4 regions of the Vibrio sp. 1249-1 genome follow, and region 2 is predicted to be linked to each of the others. Evidence: predicted binding sites of a transcription regulator. Region 2 holds the regulator's gene; each other region holds the start of a gene.
The links. The regulator PurR, encoded in region 2, represses purine synthesis genes. The targets are predictions, from matches to a motif close to TNANGNAAACGTTTNCNTNA.

Region 1 (4,533 bases), on a different contig from region 2:
ATGCACGCTTTTCTGGTACCAATGAGCCCAACCCACCAATCAGCATCGCCATGCTTGAGATGTTTGCAAAGCCACACAAAGCAAACGTCACGATTGCTTGTGAGTGTTCACTAAGTTGAGACTTCACTTCTGCAAGCTGGATGAAAGCGACGAACTCATTCACCACAATCTTGTTACCAATCAGCGAGCCTGCTGTGGTTGCTTCTTGCCATGGTATACCCAACAACCAAGCGACTGGCGCAAACACAAAACCTAGGATGAGCTCAAAACTTAATGGTGTCCCAATAAGATCACCTATCCAGCCTAACATGCCGTTTAGCATTGCAATGACACTAATAAACGCCAGTAACGTACCACCGACCGATACAGCAATGCGTACACCCGCCATGGCACCATCGGCTAATGCTTCTACTACGTTGGTTGCACGTGGAATTTCAACTTGGCTAATGTCGATATCTGCTGCTTTATCCGTATCTTCTGGCATTAAAATTTTTGCCATCAACAAGCCGGCAGGTGCTGACATAAATGCAGCAGCAATAAGATAGTTGAGGTCGACACCCAGTGATGCGTAACCAACCAACGTTCCGCCAGCAACTGACGCTAAACCACCTGTCATAACTGCAAAGAACTGCGAGTCAGTCATGTGTTTTAGGTAAGGCTTTACCATTAATGGTGCTTCAATGGTGCCAACAAAGATATTCGCCGTAGCAGACAAAGACTCAGCACGACCGATACCCAGCAGCTTTTGAATACCACCACCGATAAAGTTAATGATTTTTGGCATCACACCAATGTGATAAAGACCTGAGATAAGAGAGGAGAAGAAAACGATGATACCCAGAACATTGATCGCAAAGGTGAAGCCCCCTGTCGCCAAATTACCGAATAAAAACGCAATGCCCTCTTGACCATAGTTGATCAAATTCGACACAACACTGCTCACTGAATTCAGCGCATCTCTTCCTGCTGGTACATATAAAACCAACAACGCAAACAGTACCTGCAAAGCAAACGCAAACGACACCGTTCTCAGCTTTATATTTTTTCTATTTGTAGAAAGTAGCCATGCTAGGAATAGTATGGCTACGATACCAATAATTGAGTTCATAAAATGAATCCGACAGAAGGGGGATATGGAAGGCACCGGATTGTATAGCGGACTCAAAATGCTGCAAGTTGAGGATGTTAACAGTGTGAAAAGTTTAAGCGACCAATAACTGACCAACAAAATAACCAATTGAATTTATTGAAGATAAACGTTTGCTTATTTTAATTATTTCCATATAGAAAATATGTTTCTGGTTCAGGAAAAATTTTTGTGAAGTGAATCACCTTATGTGTCGTTCTACAACGTCATTGATCCTGTTATTTAGGAATAGAGATGTAAGGTGCCAAACGTTGGTCCCAATGACAAGGGTTGCCGATCTTCTGTTTGATAAAGTTAATCACTGCGGATATTTTTTTTGGCATATGCTGGCGGCTTGGGTATACCGCATAAAACGGCATCGACTGGCTGGCTTTCCAGTCAGGTAACAGCTGTATTAACTTACCCGTTCTAAACTCATCCCCCAGCAAGTAAGTGGCAAGGTAGGCAATACCCCAACCTGCAATAGCCGCATCCCGAACGGCTTCTGCCAGATCTACTGAATAGTTACCCGAGACTTTTACGTTCAATTCTTGCTGATCTTTGGTAAACGCCCACCCCGTATAGTCACGCTCCCAGCTTCTGTATATGAGGCAGTTGTGAGCAGATAGGTCATCCGGTTCTGTTGGCGTGTCATGTTTCAATAAGTAATCTGGCGATGCCGCAACAACAAACTGGCAATCCGTCAAACGCTGCGCAATGTAACCTTCAGGCAAATGCTCGTTGTTGGTTACCCATAAATCGAGCCCTTCGGCTAACATATCGACCTTATAGTCAAACAGATGTACTTCCACTTGAAGTTGAGGATACAGTTCGCGTAACTCTTGAATCGCTGGAATAATGTGTAAGGTACCAAATGATTGCGACAACCCAAGACGTACCAAACCTGCTACTTCATCCCGCTGGGTTTCCATCTCTAATGTGGCGCTGCTCACCGCTTGTACCACTTGCTCACAGTGATGAAAAAAGGTTTTCCCTGCCTCTGTCGGCGTAAAGCTTCGCGTAGTGCGTTGAACAAGCTTGATACCAAGAGACGCTTCTAACTGACTCAACTGTTTACTCACATGAGACACCGACACGCCTAAGCTCTTTGCAGCAGCTGTGAAGCTTTTGTGTTTAAGAAGAGCGGAGAAAATCACCATTTGTGCGGCACGTTCAGATAACACGCTTTACCTCGATTTGGTTATAGAAAAAACAAAGGGCTCCGAAGAGCCCTTGTATTGAAGACTGGATGCCGAATTGTTTGTGGCAGATCAGTATTTAATACGGTCAGCCAAGTGGCTCACAGCAAGTGCGAAGTAGTAAGAGCGGTTCCACTTCATCAATACGTTGTAGTTATTGTAAACCAGATACGTACGACCATTCTCGTCGTCCGGCATGATCAACCATGCTTTGATGTCTTCATCCAGTTTTGGCAACGGGCTACCGTCATATTTTGTGATACCTAATTGGCTCCACTCTTGAAGGTATTTGCCTTTTTCAGCCGTGCGCCCTTCCAGGCTGCGATCAATATTTTTAGGAACCTTAACTTGGCGACCCCAAGTATATTTATCATCCCAACCAGACTTGCTCAAATAGTTAGCGGTTGATGCAAACACGTCCGCTTCAGATTGCCATATGTCTTTTTTACCATCACCGTTGCCGTCAGCAGCAAAACGAAGGAAAGAGCTTGGCATAAACTGGCATTGACCCATCGCACCAGCCCATGAGCCTTTAAAGTTCTCTAGCTCAATATGGCCTTGATCGAGGATCTGCAGTGCCGACATGGTCTCTTTACGGAAAAACTCTTCACGACGGCCTTCAAATGCCATTGTGGATAGTGCATCAATCACTTTAAAGTTGCCGGTAAACTTACCAAAGTTACTTTCAACTCCCCAAAGTGCCACAATAAAGCGCGGGTGGACACCGTACTCATCGCCTATACGCTTTAGCTCAGTGTAATGCTCTTTGTAGAGTTGTCTGGCTTGCTTCACCTTCCATTCAGGCACCGCGCGAGGAATGTACTCATCCAATGTCAGTTTCTTTTCTGGTTGGTTTCGGTCCGCTTTTACTGCTCGCGGCTTGTACTCAACATTAGCAAAAGCAGCACTAATGACCTGCTCTGAGATACCTTTATCACGAGCTTCAGCACGCAGCTTATTCAAGTATTCATCAAAACCCTCGCTACTTGCAAAAGCCGAGGTACACATACCAACGCTAAGCATGGTAGCCAGTATCTTTTTCATATTGCCCTCCTTGAGCAAGGCAGAAATCCCAGATGAAAAACGATGACGTTATTCGCCTTTCTGCTGGGCTTTTTGTTCTTTGTACTTTTCTAATAGGTTCTCCGGCGGCGGTGGAACCTGAAGAAAGAAGCCATCATTTTGTAATGAAGCCTTCACTTTTTCGATATCAACTTGTGCCAATTTACGGCCATCAAGTTTAATCGTCATGACAGCGATAGGCTTACCGAACATCTGCATTAAGGTGTCAGGAACCTGTGAAAAATCATCCTTTTTCGGAATATAGAGATAAGTACCTTCTTTTTTCGAGCTTTTATAAATAGAACAAAGCATGACACGCCTTTTATGCTGATTTAGCCGCGTTGAGTGCGGATTAGGTTGAAAACGTCAAATTCTCGCAAACTTAATAGCAAATTTGAGATTAATTCACCTATTTGCCCACGAGAGAACTTGCTGCGTCAAAGGATGAAATATAACATGACATACCTAGTTTAAGGCAACGCTCTTTCAATAAAGGCAAGAAGTCCACGATGACCCATTCACCAGACCTTAAAGGTAGCAGTTTTACATTGTCAGTTTTACACCTTTCTGACAATGAGATCGCAAAGACTGTCGAATTTTTGCAAGAAAAAGTTTCTCAAGCACCTTCTTTTTTTGCATCCGCGCCTTTGGTAATCAATATAGCAAAAGTACAAGGCGACATTGATTTCCCTAAGCTTAAACAAGGCATCTCAGATGCCGGTTTTATTCCGGTCGGTGTAACGGGCTGTAAAGACAAGCGTGTACAAAACCTTGCTTCCGAAGCTGGCTTCGCCATTATGTCGGCGAGCAAATCGCCAAGCCAAGCACCTGCCAAAATGGCACCAACGAAAGTAGTTCGTACGCCTGTCCGCTCAGGACAACAGATCTACGCAAAAGATGGTGATTTGGTGGTGCTAGCGCACGTAAGTGCAGGTGCTGAAGTCATTGCTGACGGCTCTATTCATATCCATGGCACACTTCGAGGTCGTGCGATTGCAGGAGCAAGTGGTCAGCAGGAAGCGCGTATTATTTGCCACGATTTACAAGCAGAACTGGTATCCATTGCGGGTGACTACTGGTTAAGCGATCAAATTGAAAGCGAGTACTGGCAAAAGAAAGTAATGATCAGTAAAGCCGATGAATCAT
Region 2 (4,533 bases):
GGTTTACTGAATGACAAGCCAGCTGAGGAAATGGAAAAGTTGATGGCTGAATTTGGCGTTCAAGTAGACGAAAACCTAAAGGAACCTGCGGATCACTTAGCCGTTGAGCTCGACTTTCTCGGGAACATGATTATCCGCTCAAACGAGCTTGAACAAGAAAAACACATGGAAGAAGCCTTCGTTAAACAAAACGACTTTATCCAGCAACAATTGATGTCTTGGTTACCTCAGTTTTCAGACAAATGTAAAAAATTCGACGAATTTGGATTTTACTCGAGTGTCGCGAAACTATTAGTTGCATTTTGTAAACTAGACAGCGCCTACCTTCTTGGTGAATAATTGCCGCCTATTTTTAGGGAGCCTGCCTATCGGGCTTCCTGTATGCCTGAAAGTGACCAATTGTAAGTAACTTGGGTATAATATTCGTTTGCCTTAACTTAGCGCAAAGACGCTTGGTTATTTAGCAGTCAAAATGTGACTTCAAATACACAAATCTCTTGCTGAAAACATTGCTAGTCAGTCCACATAGGGCTAAAATGTGAGCGCAAACGATTAAATATGATTTATATGTAAACCGCTGAAATATAGCGGTTTTTGTGTTTTCTTAACAGGTTGATGGCAATTTCTCATCAGATAGAAAAAAAGATAAAATTCATCGACCGATGCTGCTACGTACCCTTTTGTCGCACTTGGATCAACCGCTGCCGAGACACTTAGCGCCAATTTTATATTGCTAGGTGTGAAACCATTAGAGCATCAGGTACATCCAATACGACATATTTCAGTAGCTCGATACAGGACACCATTTATGGCCACGATAAAAGACGTTGCTCGCTTAGCCGGCGTTTCCACTACGACAGTTTCGCACGTTATCAATAAAACGCGTTTCGTTGCAGAAGCAACGCAAGAAAAAGTAATGAAAGCCGTTGACGAGCTGAATTACGCGCCAAGTGCCGTTGCACGCAGCCTAAAATGCAACTCAACTCGTACGATTGGCATGTTAGTAACTCAATCAACTAACCTATTTTTCTCAGAAGTGATTGATGGCGTTGAGAGCTACTGTTACCGCCAAGGCTATACTCTGATTTTATGTAACACAGGCGGGATTTACGAAAAACAACGCGATTACATTCGTATGCTGGCTGAAAAGCGCGTTGATGGCATCCTAGTGATGTGTTCTGACTTAACCGAAGAACTAAAAGAGATGCTTGACCGTCATGCGGACATTCCTAAAGTGGTCATGGATTGGGGCCCAGAGAGCTCACAAGCAGACAAGATCATGGATAACTCAGAAGAAGGTGGCTACATTGCAACCAAACATCTGATTGATAATGGTCATACGGATATCGCTTGTCTAAGCGGTCATTTTGAAAAGCTTGCTTGCCAAGAGCGCATTGCAGGTTTCCGTCGCGCAATGAGCGAAGCGAACCTAGCTGTAAATGAAGACTGGATCCTTGAAGGTAACTTTGAATGTGATACGGCCGTATTAGTTGCAGATAAAATTACCGCAATGGACAAGCGCCCGACGGCGGTATTCTGTTTTAACGACACAATGGCTCTAGGCCTAATGAGCCGCTTGCAACAAAACGGGATCAAAATTCCTGAAGATATTTCAGTGATCGGCTACGACAACATCGAGCTTGCGGAATACTTCTCTCCACCGCTAACGACTATCCACCAACCTAAACGTCGTGTTGGTAAAAATGCATTCGAAATTCTACTTGAGCGTATCAAAGATAAAGAACACGAAAAACGAATTTTCGAGATGCAACCTGAGCTTGTAATTCGAAATACTGTGAAAAAAATGAACTAAATTTCACTGTATTTAACCGTGTTAAATAAGCGCTCTACAGGGGCGCTTATTTTTTTGGAAAAATTAAGCATTCTCTAATACTTCACACCACTCTAATAACAATTGACTAACGTTAACTCCCTGTTTTATATAAATGTAATATATATTAAGAACTCCTTTTCAAAGGCCAATTTGCACCTTTCCATATGCAAAATAGAGCATTCAATCTATCATTTTTATTGAACCGAAATCACACTTTTAACGCTAAACCGTGATGTTAATTCAATATAAGAAGTATGCTCATTGTGTCACGCACAGGGCAAACCATTCGAAAGAGTGGGACGCAAAGCCTCCGGCCTGAACCATATTACGATATGGAAGGTAGCGGGGTTACCGATGGCAAGTGTGTAAGCAATGACTTTACTCTGTAATGACATTGTTTTTACGCATGTTTGCTACTCTCTCGGACCTGACTTTTGGTGGCGTAATATTAATTACACCGAGATAACAAAACATGGATAAACCGATACTCAAAGACTCTATGAAGCTATTTGAGGCACTTGGTAATATCAAGTCGCGCTCAATGTTTGGTGGCTTCGGACTATTCGCTGATGAAACAATGTTTGCACTAGTGGTAAACAATCAGCTTCATATCAGAGCAGACCAAAAAACTTCATCTGACTTCGAGAAACAAGGGCTAAAGCCTTACGTTTATAAAAAACGTGGCTTTCCAGTCGTTACAAAGTACTACGCTATTTCCAGCGATTTATGGGAATCAAGCGAACGCTTAATCGAAGTAGCGAATCAATCATTGAAAAAGGCAAAGCTTGAGAAAGAACAGCAAGCAAGTACAAAGCCTAACCGTTTGAAAGATTTGCCTAACTTACGACTGGCTACCGAGCGCATGCTAAAAAAAGCCGGCATCGAATCCGTAGAGAAGCTTGAAGAGGAAGGTGCGCTTAACGCCTATAAAGCGATAAGAGATACGCACTCTGCAACCGTCAACATTGAGTTGCTATGGGCACTAGAAGGTGCTATCAACGGCACTCATTGGAGTGTGGTACCTCAAGCTCGCCGAGATGAGTTGATGAACGGCCTCCAATAAAAGTCGGCCTAAAAACTATCTTGTAAAACCGCAGTCTAATCTGCGGTTTTTTTGTGAAATTTTTTCGGTTTTCCTACTGTCTTATTACATATATCCCAAATTGGAATCAAAATTATGAATAAGAAACTGATTTTAGGTCTCATCCTACTAGCGGCTATCGTCTTTTTAGGTATTAACTTTGGCCAGTATTTAACCTTAGAGAATGCAAAAGCCCAACAAGAAGCACTAACTACATACATCGATCAGAATTTTGTATTCTCGGCTGCGATTTACTTTTTTACCTACATTGCAATTACCGCTTTTTCTATCCCAGGAGCGGCAGTAGTCACCTTACTTGGTGCAGCCTTATTTGGTTTTTGGACAAGCTTGCTACTGGTTTCTTTCGCTAGCACTATGGGGGCAACACTGGCCTTCTTGAGCAGCCGATACTTATTGCGTGACTGGGTACAAAACAAATTCGGAAATAAACTCAACGCAATTAATCAAGGTGTCGAAAAAGACGGAGCTTTTTATCTATTTTCCTTGCGTCTAATCCCTGTATTCCCTTTCTTTCTAATCAACTTAATGATGGGCTTAACGCCGATGTCTGTAGGTAGATTTTATCTCACTAGCCAAATAGGTATGCTGCCAGGCACAGCCGTATATCTGAATGCAGGTACTCAATTAGCAACAATTGAAAGCCTATCGGGCATTGTTTCACCCGCAGTATTAGCGTCTTTTGCGCTATTGGGACTATTTCCAATCATCACTAAATGGGTTATGAATAAAGTAAGGCCGACACCAAGTCAGCAAAACTCGTAATTGGTGAAGTGGGTATTTTGATGAAAATATTTATCGCTAAAAACCCAGCAGAAGCACACATTGTATGTGAGCTGCTTAAAGTGGAACAAATTTACTGTGAAGTTCGTGGAGAAGGTATTTTCGGCTTAAAAGGAGAACTGCCGTTTGGTGATGATACCGATCCTTATGTGTGGCTTTTTGACACTGCACAAAAGATGAAAGCTGAAGAAATAGTAAAAGCATATCGAAAACAATCCGATAGGCATGAGTATCAAGATTGGCAATGCCCAAAATGTCATGAAATAAACGAAGGGCAATTTGGTGCATGTTGGCAATGTGGATATCAACTAGGAGAGCTATAGCGGCTCTCCTATTCAGTGGATGCACTCAGTTTTAAGCACATACAGCTTGCTGTTTAATAAACTCGATGGAGTGTTGATTGAAGTCTTCTGGACGCTCTACATTGCATACATGACCACAATTCGGGATTTCTCGTAGAATGCTGAGCTTATGTGCTGCAACCATTTCTTTGACAGGTTTAATAAACATGTAATCCCTGTCGCCCATTAAGTAAAGAGTCGGAATGGGTAACTCTCGATCTTTAAAATATTTCATTAACGGATTTACATCAGCGGCGAGAATAAACCAACGTTTAAATTCTTTTTGGCAAAGCTTCTTGGCTTCGCGAATAAAAAGGTGGCGAGATTCTCGTTGGCTTCTTTGAGGCATAACAATATAAGCGAACAGTTTGTAGAGCCACATGTACGGTAGGATATGCTTACAAAAATTACCTAATTTCACCAATATCTGAGAGCGAGTGTTAAGCCTTGTGACAGCACCGCCGAGCACCATCGAA
Region 3 (4,533 bases), on a different contig from region 2:
ATGCAAGCTCAAGGTATCGAGATTAAATAAGCTCTCGCTTGTTTTGAAAAGCTTGTTTTGAAAAGAAAGGTTGGCTCAGTGCCAACCTTTTTTGTATCTGGAAAATGATGATAAAAAGCCATTCTACCACTGTCATTCTGAACAGCGAGGAACGAGCGTGATTCAGAATCAGTTTTCAGAATACTGATGATTTTTAGGGAAACTCTGAGTAAAAGAGTGTGCCTCAACAAGATTCCTGATCTCGCCTAGGCTCGTCGGAATGACGTGGTTTGGATATATTGAAAAGGGACAGTGTTGGTAGCCATCCTCTTATCACACACTCTCGCTATATCTCATTCCAAACGCCAGACAAACAAAAAGGCCCTCAATTGAGGACCTTTAGTATATCAACGTTCAAAATAGATGAGTCGCGTTCTAGAAGAACACACGGAGTTTGCGCGAGCAAATGAGTATGTTCGACACCGAAATCGACTCACTCGATGAAAAGCAGTTATGCGTAAACTGGTAGACGCTTACAAATTTCTAGCACTTTCTGTTTAGTCGCTTCGATAACTTCTTCGTTGCCGATGTTATCTAGAACGTCACACATCCAGTTTGCTAGCTCTTTTGCATCTTCTTCAGTGAAGCCACGGCGAGTGATCGCTGGCGTACCTACACGAATACCAGACGTTACGAATGGGCTGCGTGGGTCATTTGGTACTGAGTTCTTGTTTACAGTGATGTTTGCTGCACCTAGTGCCGCGTCTGCGTCTTTACCAGTGATATCTTTGTCGATTAGGTCAACAAGGAACAAGTGGTTTTCTGTACCGTTAGATACGATTTTGTAGCCACGCTCTTGGAACTGACCAACCATTGCTTTTGCGTTTTTCACTACGTGAGCTTGATAAGCTTTGAACTCTGGCTCCATCGCTTCTTTGAACGCTACTGCTTTACCAGCGATAACGTGCATTAGAGGACCACCTTGACCACCAGGGAACACTGCTGAGTTCAATTTCTTGTACATATCTTCGCCAGCATTTGACAAGATAAGACCACCGCGAGGACCTGCTAGTGTTTTGTGCGTCGTTGTTGTTACCACGTGAGCATGCGGTACTGGTGTTGGGTATTCACCGGCAGCGATAAGACCAGCTACGTGCGCCATATCAACAAATAAGTAAGCACCTGCTTTGTCAGCGATTTCACGCATGCGTTTCCAATCAACGATTTGCGAGTAAGCAGAGAAACCACCGATGATCATCTTAGGTTTGTGTTCAAGTGCTAGCTGTTCCATCTCGTCGTAGTTGATTTGACCAGCTTCATCGATACCGTAAGGGATAACGTTGTAGTGCTTACCAGAGAAGTTTACTGGTGAACCGTGAGTTAGGTGACCACCGTGCGCTAGGCTCATGCCTAAAACTGTATCGCCTGGGTTAAGAAGCGCCATGTAAACTGCGCTGTTTGCTTGAGAACCTGAGTGAGGCTGTACGTTAGCGTACTCACAACCAAATAGTTGGCATGCACGCTCAATTGCTAGTGCTTCAGCTTTATCTACGTACTCACAACCGCCGTAGTAACGCTTACCTGGGTAGCCTTCAGCGTATTTGTTCGTTAGCTGAGAACCTTGCGCTTCCATTACACGTGGGCTTGTGTAGTTTTCAGAAGCGATAAGTTCAATGTGTTCTTCCTGGCGAAGAGTTTCTTCCTGGATAGCTGCGAACAGTTCCGCATCGTAATCTGCGATGTTCATATCACGCTTAAGCATCTGTATCTCCTGACTCAGATTAGTACTGAAAGTTGCAAAAAAACTGTTGAATGACCCGAAGCAAACGTTTTCGTCACCCTAATGGCGCGCATTCTACATAATTTGATTTAGGTCATAAAGAGAAATTTACAATTTTTCTCATGCAGTTTTTTCATGATGACAAGCAATGTTTATCATGCCAGCATTGCAATCGCATAACGACAATCTATTGCCTGTCAAATTTGTGCTTTACACCCTGTAAAACAGCAATTACATAGGTTTACCGTAAATTTTACCCTCTAGCTACCGAAAAGATCATCTTTTTACTACTATGCACGCCTTATTTATCACTAATGACTGCAACATTGATGGAAAAACACTCATTAAAAGAAGACTGGATAGCGATTCTCACGGGTACCTTTTTAGTAGCTCAAGGCGTTTTCTTTCTCCAATCCGCGAACCTTCTAACGGGAGGCACGACTGGATTGGCTCTGCTTGTTAGCCAATTTACACCTTTTACCTTTGGTGTGCTGTACTTTTTAGCAAACAGTCCTTTTTACTTACTAGCATGGAAACGCTTCGGCCGTCATTTCGCCATTAATAGTGCCATTTCTGGCGCGTTGGTTTCTATCTTTGCCGATCATCTTTATTTGCTAATCTCGCTCGAATCGGTAAATGAAGTTTATTGCGCCGTCGCAGGCGGGCTTTTAATGGGGCTCGGTATGCTGATCCTATTCAGACATCGCTCCAGCTTAGGTGGCTTTAACGTGCTGTGTTTGTTTATCCAAGACAAATTTGGCATTTCAGTTGGCAAAAGCCAAATGGCAATCGATGCATGTATCCTGTTTGCTTCATTCTTCTTTGTCACACCAGAAGTGATTGGCCTTTCAATTTTGGGGGCGTTTGCACTCAATGTCGTGTTAGCGATGAACCACAAACCGCACCGCTATTCCGTGACCTACGGTTCATAAATTTTTGATAATGATTGAAGCGCGATTTATAAGATTTCGCGCTCCAATCGCTATATAATACTTCGCGATTTCCAAATAGATCGGTACGGTATGCGCGACTTTCTGCAACAAGCTAAACAGACTCACAGTTGTATTGCGATTGGAGAGCTGATCTATTACCCGAAGACACAGAGCCTTCATCAAGATGCTATCGCGATTGATCTTGAACCTCGCACCGTTGAATTATTAGAACTGCTGTTAACAAGCGTTGGCCACCCACTCTCTGCTGACACCATTATTGAAACCATTTGGCAGAGCAAGTTCATCTCTAAGAATGTGCTCACGAACCGCATTAGCACCTTACGTGCACTGCTACAGCAGTACTTACCCGAATACGATGCCGCTAAGCTTTTAGTCACTTACCCCCGCAAAGGCTACTTTCTTAACCCTGCCAATATTCGTTTAGTGCCACCAGCGAAAAACCATCGGCGCGTTATCTCAACCCAGGTGGCGAGTAATAAGAACTTCAAGCTGATTTTTGCTTACAGCTTATGTGCCATACTTGCGGTATGTAGCATGACACTCGCAAGCTTGTTATGGCAACGCCAAGAAATCTCAACACAACAAACACGTCATCAACTACTGATTCCCAAAGTCGAGCTACTACTCAACCGTGTCGATTCAATCGGCTCTCAGGCGCGAAAATACCGCATACTGGTCAAAGCCATCTTGCTGCAACAACAGGTCGAATATCCATACACCGACATCGCCAACCAAGATGCTCCCAGTTACTTTCTTGATCCTATCGGTCATACGCCATATTTCCCTGGCGCACGAAACATGCAGACCAGCGACTACGAGCTCAATATCGAGTTAAAAGACGGCGCAGAGCAAGGCATCTTGAAAGCGCAGATGAACCTTATTTATCCTGCGACGGGCAAGCTGGCGTTTCGCAATGAGTACACACTGCGTTTATCTGACCTACAATCGGATATTTTCCAAATGCACTCGGATGTCGCGCAATACTTCAATCTGCCTGCACCTTCGGCAAGTACGTGGCAGCTTTCGGATATTCACAAAAAAATGTTATTCGAGAATGCCTTTTCTAGCCAACCTCTCCGACAATCTGATGAGTTTGCGGCTATAACAACGGCAAGACATCTCGCCTTATACGAGCACGAACATCAAAAGCTGGAAGCGTATTTAACTCAAGTACAATCGTCGTTTGATGTTTTGCCAGATGAGCTGAGCCTCTGGTTAGGTCTATTGCATTTCAAATTAGGTAACTTAGACAGGGCAAAAGCTCTGTTAACGACACCAGATGGCGACTCACGTATCCAAAACGCACTGATTTATACCTTTGTGTCTCACATTGCTTATAAGCAGAACAAACTTGAACAGTTCCGTCTCAACTACATGGAATCACTGGTGGCGCTGCTGCGCGTTTTACCTTCCGAAACCTTGTTTGAGCGTCTTTCTCAATCTGAATCAAAAGAGACTTGCCTCCAACCGTGGAAAACGTTGCATGTTAGTGTGACCGATCAAGAAATCATAAGCCGATGGAAAGCGCTCATTAACGAGTATTGCACTAATGTGGCCAACGAAATAACCCCAAATAAAACAAAGACCTAAATATAAAATTAAGCTTTCATTACCCCCTGTTATCTTTTGTTTTTTGCCCTTTTTCTCTCACTGAACTTAGCATGCTCGCATTCAAGCAACGGCCCAACATGAAGCGGCCTTATCAATCAGGAATGTAAACCATGCTAAACAAAATGACGCTTATCGCAGCAGCAACTCTGGCTCTTTACGGCTGTGGCGGAGGTTCGTCTTCTGGCAGTGCGAATCCAAACAAAGTGCCTC
Region 4 (4,533 bases), on a different contig from region 2:
TTAGCAATAGGAATAAAGCGAGGGTAAATACAAATTGCAGCTGTGTTGCCTACTGCTGTTTTCGCGTCATGACATAGTGAGATCACTTTTGCATCAGTGTCATCGTCATTCAACGTAGTTAGGTCCATAAGTTTAAGTGCACGTAGCGCTGCTGCTTTTAAATCGCTCATTTCTATCTCCGATCAATATTCAAAAAATTCACTACTCAGCCTTACATCACGTCTTTAACTATAATCAACAAGTCGAGACAATGTGAGTAAATGGCTAAACAGTCTATTAATGAACGGACTTGGTTCCCTGAAGACTCGGCATATACAGCGAAAATTTATCATATGCCAATTGCTATCCTTGTCACCGCACAGTACCAGTTTGGCCTATGGCACAACAATCTATGATTGCGGTGTCTTTAATATCACATCACAAAGCAAAACGCCTATTAGATCTGATATTGCAGGGCAATTCATTTGCCCATCGATTATGTAATATTCATTACGTGATTAAGAATCAAGCTTAACCACTATCCTGTGATTAATACATTATAGAGTTTCACCGCAAAACTGTAGCACCAAATAGAGCGCAAACGGTTTGTATCTCAAAATTTCCTAGCCCCTATTCCATTGACTGCGTAATACCTCGACTAAGGCAAACACCCGATGAAATTTTGGAGCCCGAAAAACGAAAAATGCCCCGCAGCAATCTCTTGCTACAGGGCATGATGTAAAACGGCGTCTATATATTAAGAACCGATTCTAATTATAGTGCTGCAAGGCTTAAGCAGAAGCCTGCAATTGTCGCTGCCATAAGGTTAGACAACGTACCTGCAAGAACTGCTTTAACACCCATGCGAGCGATGTCACTACGACGGTTTGGTGCAAGGCTACCTAGACCACCAAGTAGAATCGCGATAGAAGAAAGGTTCGCGAAACCACATAGTGCGAATGAGATGATAGCTGTTGTCTTCTCAGACATTACTTCACCAGTTGCCGCGATTACTTGAGCGTTTTCACCTAGATATGGTGTGAAGTTCAAGTAAGCAACGAATTCGTTCACTACGATTTTCTGACCGATGAATGAACCAGCTGTTACAGCTTCTGCCCATGGAACACCGATTAGGAATGCTAGTGGAGAGAACGCGTAACCTAGGATTAGCTCTAGTGTTAGTTCTGGCATGCCGAACCAACCACCGATGCCACCTAGCATACCGTTGATTAGCGCGATTAGACCAACGAATGCGATTAGCATTGCACCTACGTTAAGCGCAAGTTGTAGACCAGAAGCCGCACCGCCCGCAGCTGCGTCGATTACGTTAACTGGTTTGTCGTCACCGCCGTCCATCGCTTCTTCGATACTTTCGTGAGGCTGGTCAGTCTCTGGGTGAAGGATTTTAGCGAACAGTAGACCACCTGGTGCTGCCATGAATGATGCCGCAACTAGGTACTCTAGTGGAACACCCATAGATGCGTAACCAGCTAGTACACCACCAGCAACAGAAGCTAGACCACCACACATTACCGCGAATAGCTCTGATTGAGTCATTTTTGGAACGAATGGGCGAACAACTAGAGGTGCCTCAGTTTGACCTACGAAAATGTTAGCTGCCGCTGACATTGATTCCGCACGAGAAGTGCCTAGCGCTTTTTGTAGTGCGCCACCAAGAATCTTGATAACCCATTGCATAACGCCAATGTAGTAAAGAACTGAAATCAGTGCAGAGAAGAAGATCAGTGTAGGAAGAACACGGAATGCGAAGATGAAACCGCCGCCGCCGAATACTTCGAACATCTTGTCAGAAACAAGACCACCGAACAGGAATGATGAACCATCGTTACCGTAGTTGATAACGTTAGAAACACCTGAAGAGAAACCGTTTAGTAGATCACGGCCCCAAGGTACATACAGAACAAATGCACCTAATGCGAATTGGATAGCGAATGCGCCACCCACAGTTCTAAAGTTGATAGCTTTTCGGTTGTTAGAAAATGCCACTGCAATCGCAAGAAGCACTACCATACCGATTAGGCTCATAAACAGGCTCATAGTTTATGACTTCCTTATAAGTTATTTATTGGCGTGTTACAAAATGGAGCTATAAAGCGGGGGCAATTATACTCATGCAGAATCAATTAAAGTAATGCCAGCCTCACACTTTCCTATAAGATTCATGATTGATTCAACCAGCTTTGTGAGTTAATTCACAATAAGCAGGAAAACGTTTTCGATTTCAAACCACATCTTTAGATTTTATTCACATATCGAGAAAGCAAAATTGCTATTTTTCCACAGTTGAGAGGCAATCGATTGCTTTCGGCCGTTATGCAACTCTACGAGCTCATTAAAGACGTGAATGAGTTTGGCTGGGTGATTTGACTCCCCTTGATATCCAAGTATAGGCATATCTGGTGCGTCTGTTTCGATTACTAGGTTTTCGAGTGGTAATTTTTGAATTGCGTCGCGTGTTTTCTTGGCTCTTGGGTAGGTAATCGTTCCTCCTACACCGATAAAAAAACCTAATTTGACCCACTCCATGGCTTGCTGATAACTCCCAGAAAAAGCGTGTAGCACACCACCTCTAGGGAGATTCGCCGCTTTCACCATTTGAATGAGGCGATTGTGCGCTTTTCGGCTATGTAAAATAACTGGGAGTTCGAAGCGTCTAGCCAGCTCAAATTGAACTTCAAGTATCTTTTCTTGCAACTGTGGATCAACATCAATGGCAAAATCTAAACCACACTCTCCTATTGCCACGCACTGCTGCCCTTTTTGATTTAGATAGCCTTCTAGCTCTGTAAGGTGCTGCTCAACGTTATCTTCAAGAAAATACGGATGAAAGCCGAGCGCATAATACAAATTGGCATGTTGCTCTGCCAAAGTTTGAATACGAGCCCAGTTTTGCGGACCGACGGAAGGAATCAAAATTCTTGCGACGCCTTGCGTTTGAGCAAGCTCAAGTTGATGTGCAAAGTCATCTTGAAACACATCAAAATCAAAGTGGCAGTGCGTATCAAAGAGCTTCATCTTGACGCTTTTTATCTGTATCTGCGGGCAGAAAATCAGAGGATGGTTGGGCTTCACTCTTCTCTTCAGTTTGATGGGCTGGGTCTTTTCGATATGGGACACAACTGCGTTTCTGATCGGGAGTTAACCCCATCTCTTTACACCAGTTGTCGTAACGCTTTAGCCCACGTTTAAACCAATTCATATCTTATCCTTATATAAAAACGCCCTTGGCTAAGTTTATAGCCAAGGGCGTTTTAAAATCTAGTTTGCGTTAAGGCTTACCCTAACCGCGCAAATTAGTGCTCACGCGTCGCACGGAAATCAACGTCAGGGAAACGCTCTTTCGCCAAGTTTAAGTTAACCATTGTTGGGGCGATATACGTTAGGTTATCACCACCATCCAATGCTAAGTTCGCTTGATTCTTGCGTTGGAACTCATCCAGTTTCTTCGCATCACCACACTCAACCCAACGAGCAGTTGCAACGTTAATGCCTTCATAAATCGCTTCAACATTATACTCAGATTTCAAACGAGCCACAACAACATCGAACTGAAGTACACCAACGGCACCAACGATCAGATCGTTGTTCTGTAGAGGACGGAATACCTGTACCGCACCTTCTTCTGATAGCTGAACCAAACCTTTGAGAAGCTGCTTCTGCTTTAATGGATCTTTCAGGCGAATACGACGGAATAGTTCCGGAGCGAAGTTCGGAATACCAGAGAACTTCAGTGATTCACCTTGCGTAAAGGTATCACCAATCTGAATAGTGCCGTGGTTGTGTAGACCAATGATGTCACCGGCGTAAGCGTGTTCTGCACGTGCACGGTCACCAGCCATAAAGGTTACTGCATCAGAGATACTCACTTGCTTGCCAAGACGAACGTGGTTCATCTTCATACCTTGCGTGTAAGTGCCCGATACAATACGCATGAATGCGATACGGTCGCGGTGTTTTGGGTCCATATTCGCTTGGATCTTAAATACGAAACCAGAGAACTTCTCTTCAGTCGCTTCAACTTCACGTTCAACCGCTTGACGAGTTTTCGGCGCTGGAGCCCATTCAGTTAGACCGTCTAGCATATGATCCACACCAAAGTTACCTAATGCAGTACCGAAGTAAACTGGCGTCAGGTCACCTGTTAAGAACATTTCCAAATCAAACTCAGGGCAAGCACCCATGACAAGCTCAAGCTCTTCTCGAACACTTTCCGCAAGGCCTGCACCAACTTTTTCATCAAGCTCTGGGTTGTCGAGACCTTTGATGATTCGAACTTCTTGAATCTCATGACCGTGACCTGATTCGTATAAAATCGTTTCATCACGGTGAATGTGGTAAACACCTTTAAACTCTTTACCACAGCCGATTGGCCATGTGATTGGCGCACACATCATGCCCAATTCGTTTTCTACTTCATCCAATACTTCCATTGGATCACGAACGTCACGGTCAAGTTTGTTCATGAAGGTTACGATTGGCGTGTCACGTAGACGTGTAACTTCCATTAGTTTACGAGTACGGTCCTCAACACCT

Region 1: R7Z50_RS18065 (NupC/NupG family nucleoside CNT transporter) is a predicted target of PurR. The motif match lies at 1,249-1,268, and genes of this name have one in related genera.
Region 3: glyA (serine hydroxymethyltransferase) is a predicted target of PurR. The motif match lies at 1,798-1,817, and genes of this name have one in related genera.
Region 4: R7Z50_RS11625 (NupC/NupG family nucleoside CNT transporter) is a predicted target of PurR. The motif match lies at 2,202-2,221, and genes of this name have one in related genera.

What each region holds. Positions count from the first base shown of each region.
Region 1 covers NZ_JAWOWJ010000011.1:63,675-68,207, forward strand. The annotation lists gene R7Z50_RS18065 (NupC/NupG family nucleoside CNT transporter) at 1-1,108, opposite strand, end outside; gene R7Z50_RS18070 (LysR family transcriptional regulator) at 1,366-2,310, opposite strand; gene R7Z50_RS18075 (lytic transglycosylase domain-containing protein) at 2,398-3,369, opposite strand; gene R7Z50_RS18080 (YcgL domain-containing protein) at 3,418-3,699, opposite strand; gene minC (septum site-determining protein MinC) at 3,897-4,533, shown strand, end outside.
Region 2 covers NZ_JAWOWJ010000002.1:93,347-97,879, reverse strand. The annotation lists gene torD (molecular chaperone TorD) at 1-339, shown strand, start outside; gene purR (HTH-type transcriptional repressor PurR) at 809-1,813, shown strand; cyclic di-GMP riboswitch class I at 2,101-2,190, shown strand; gene R7Z50_RS03925 (TfoX/Sxy family DNA transformation protein) at 2,307-2,897, shown strand; gene R7Z50_RS03920 (TVP38/TMEM64 family protein) at 3,012-3,698, shown strand; gene R7Z50_RS03915 (DUF2007 domain-containing protein) at 3,719-4,039, shown strand; gene R7Z50_RS03910 (alpha/beta fold hydrolase) at 4,071-4,533, opposite strand, start outside.
Region 3 covers NZ_JAWOWJ010000015.1:20,476-25,008, forward strand. The annotation lists gene lipA (lipoyl synthase) at 1-30, shown strand, start outside; gene glyA (serine hydroxymethyltransferase) at 491-1,741, opposite strand; gene R7Z50_RS20195 (YitT family protein) at 2,089-2,691, shown strand; gene R7Z50_RS20200 (winged helix-turn-helix domain-containing protein) at 2,782-4,302, shown strand; gene R7Z50_RS20205 (hypothetical protein) at 4,434-4,533, shown strand, end outside.
Region 4 covers NZ_JAWOWJ010000005.1:207,268-211,800, reverse strand. The annotation lists gene deoC (deoxyribose-phosphate aldolase) at 1-170, opposite strand, end outside; gene R7Z50_RS11630 (hypothetical protein) at 261-395, shown strand; gene R7Z50_RS11625 (NupC/NupG family nucleoside CNT transporter) at 754-2,037, opposite strand; gene R7Z50_RS11620 (TatD family hydrolase) at 2,242-3,015, opposite strand; gene R7Z50_RS11615 (DUF5363 family protein) at 3,002-3,199, opposite strand; gene prfC (peptide chain release factor 3) at 3,294-4,533, opposite strand, start outside.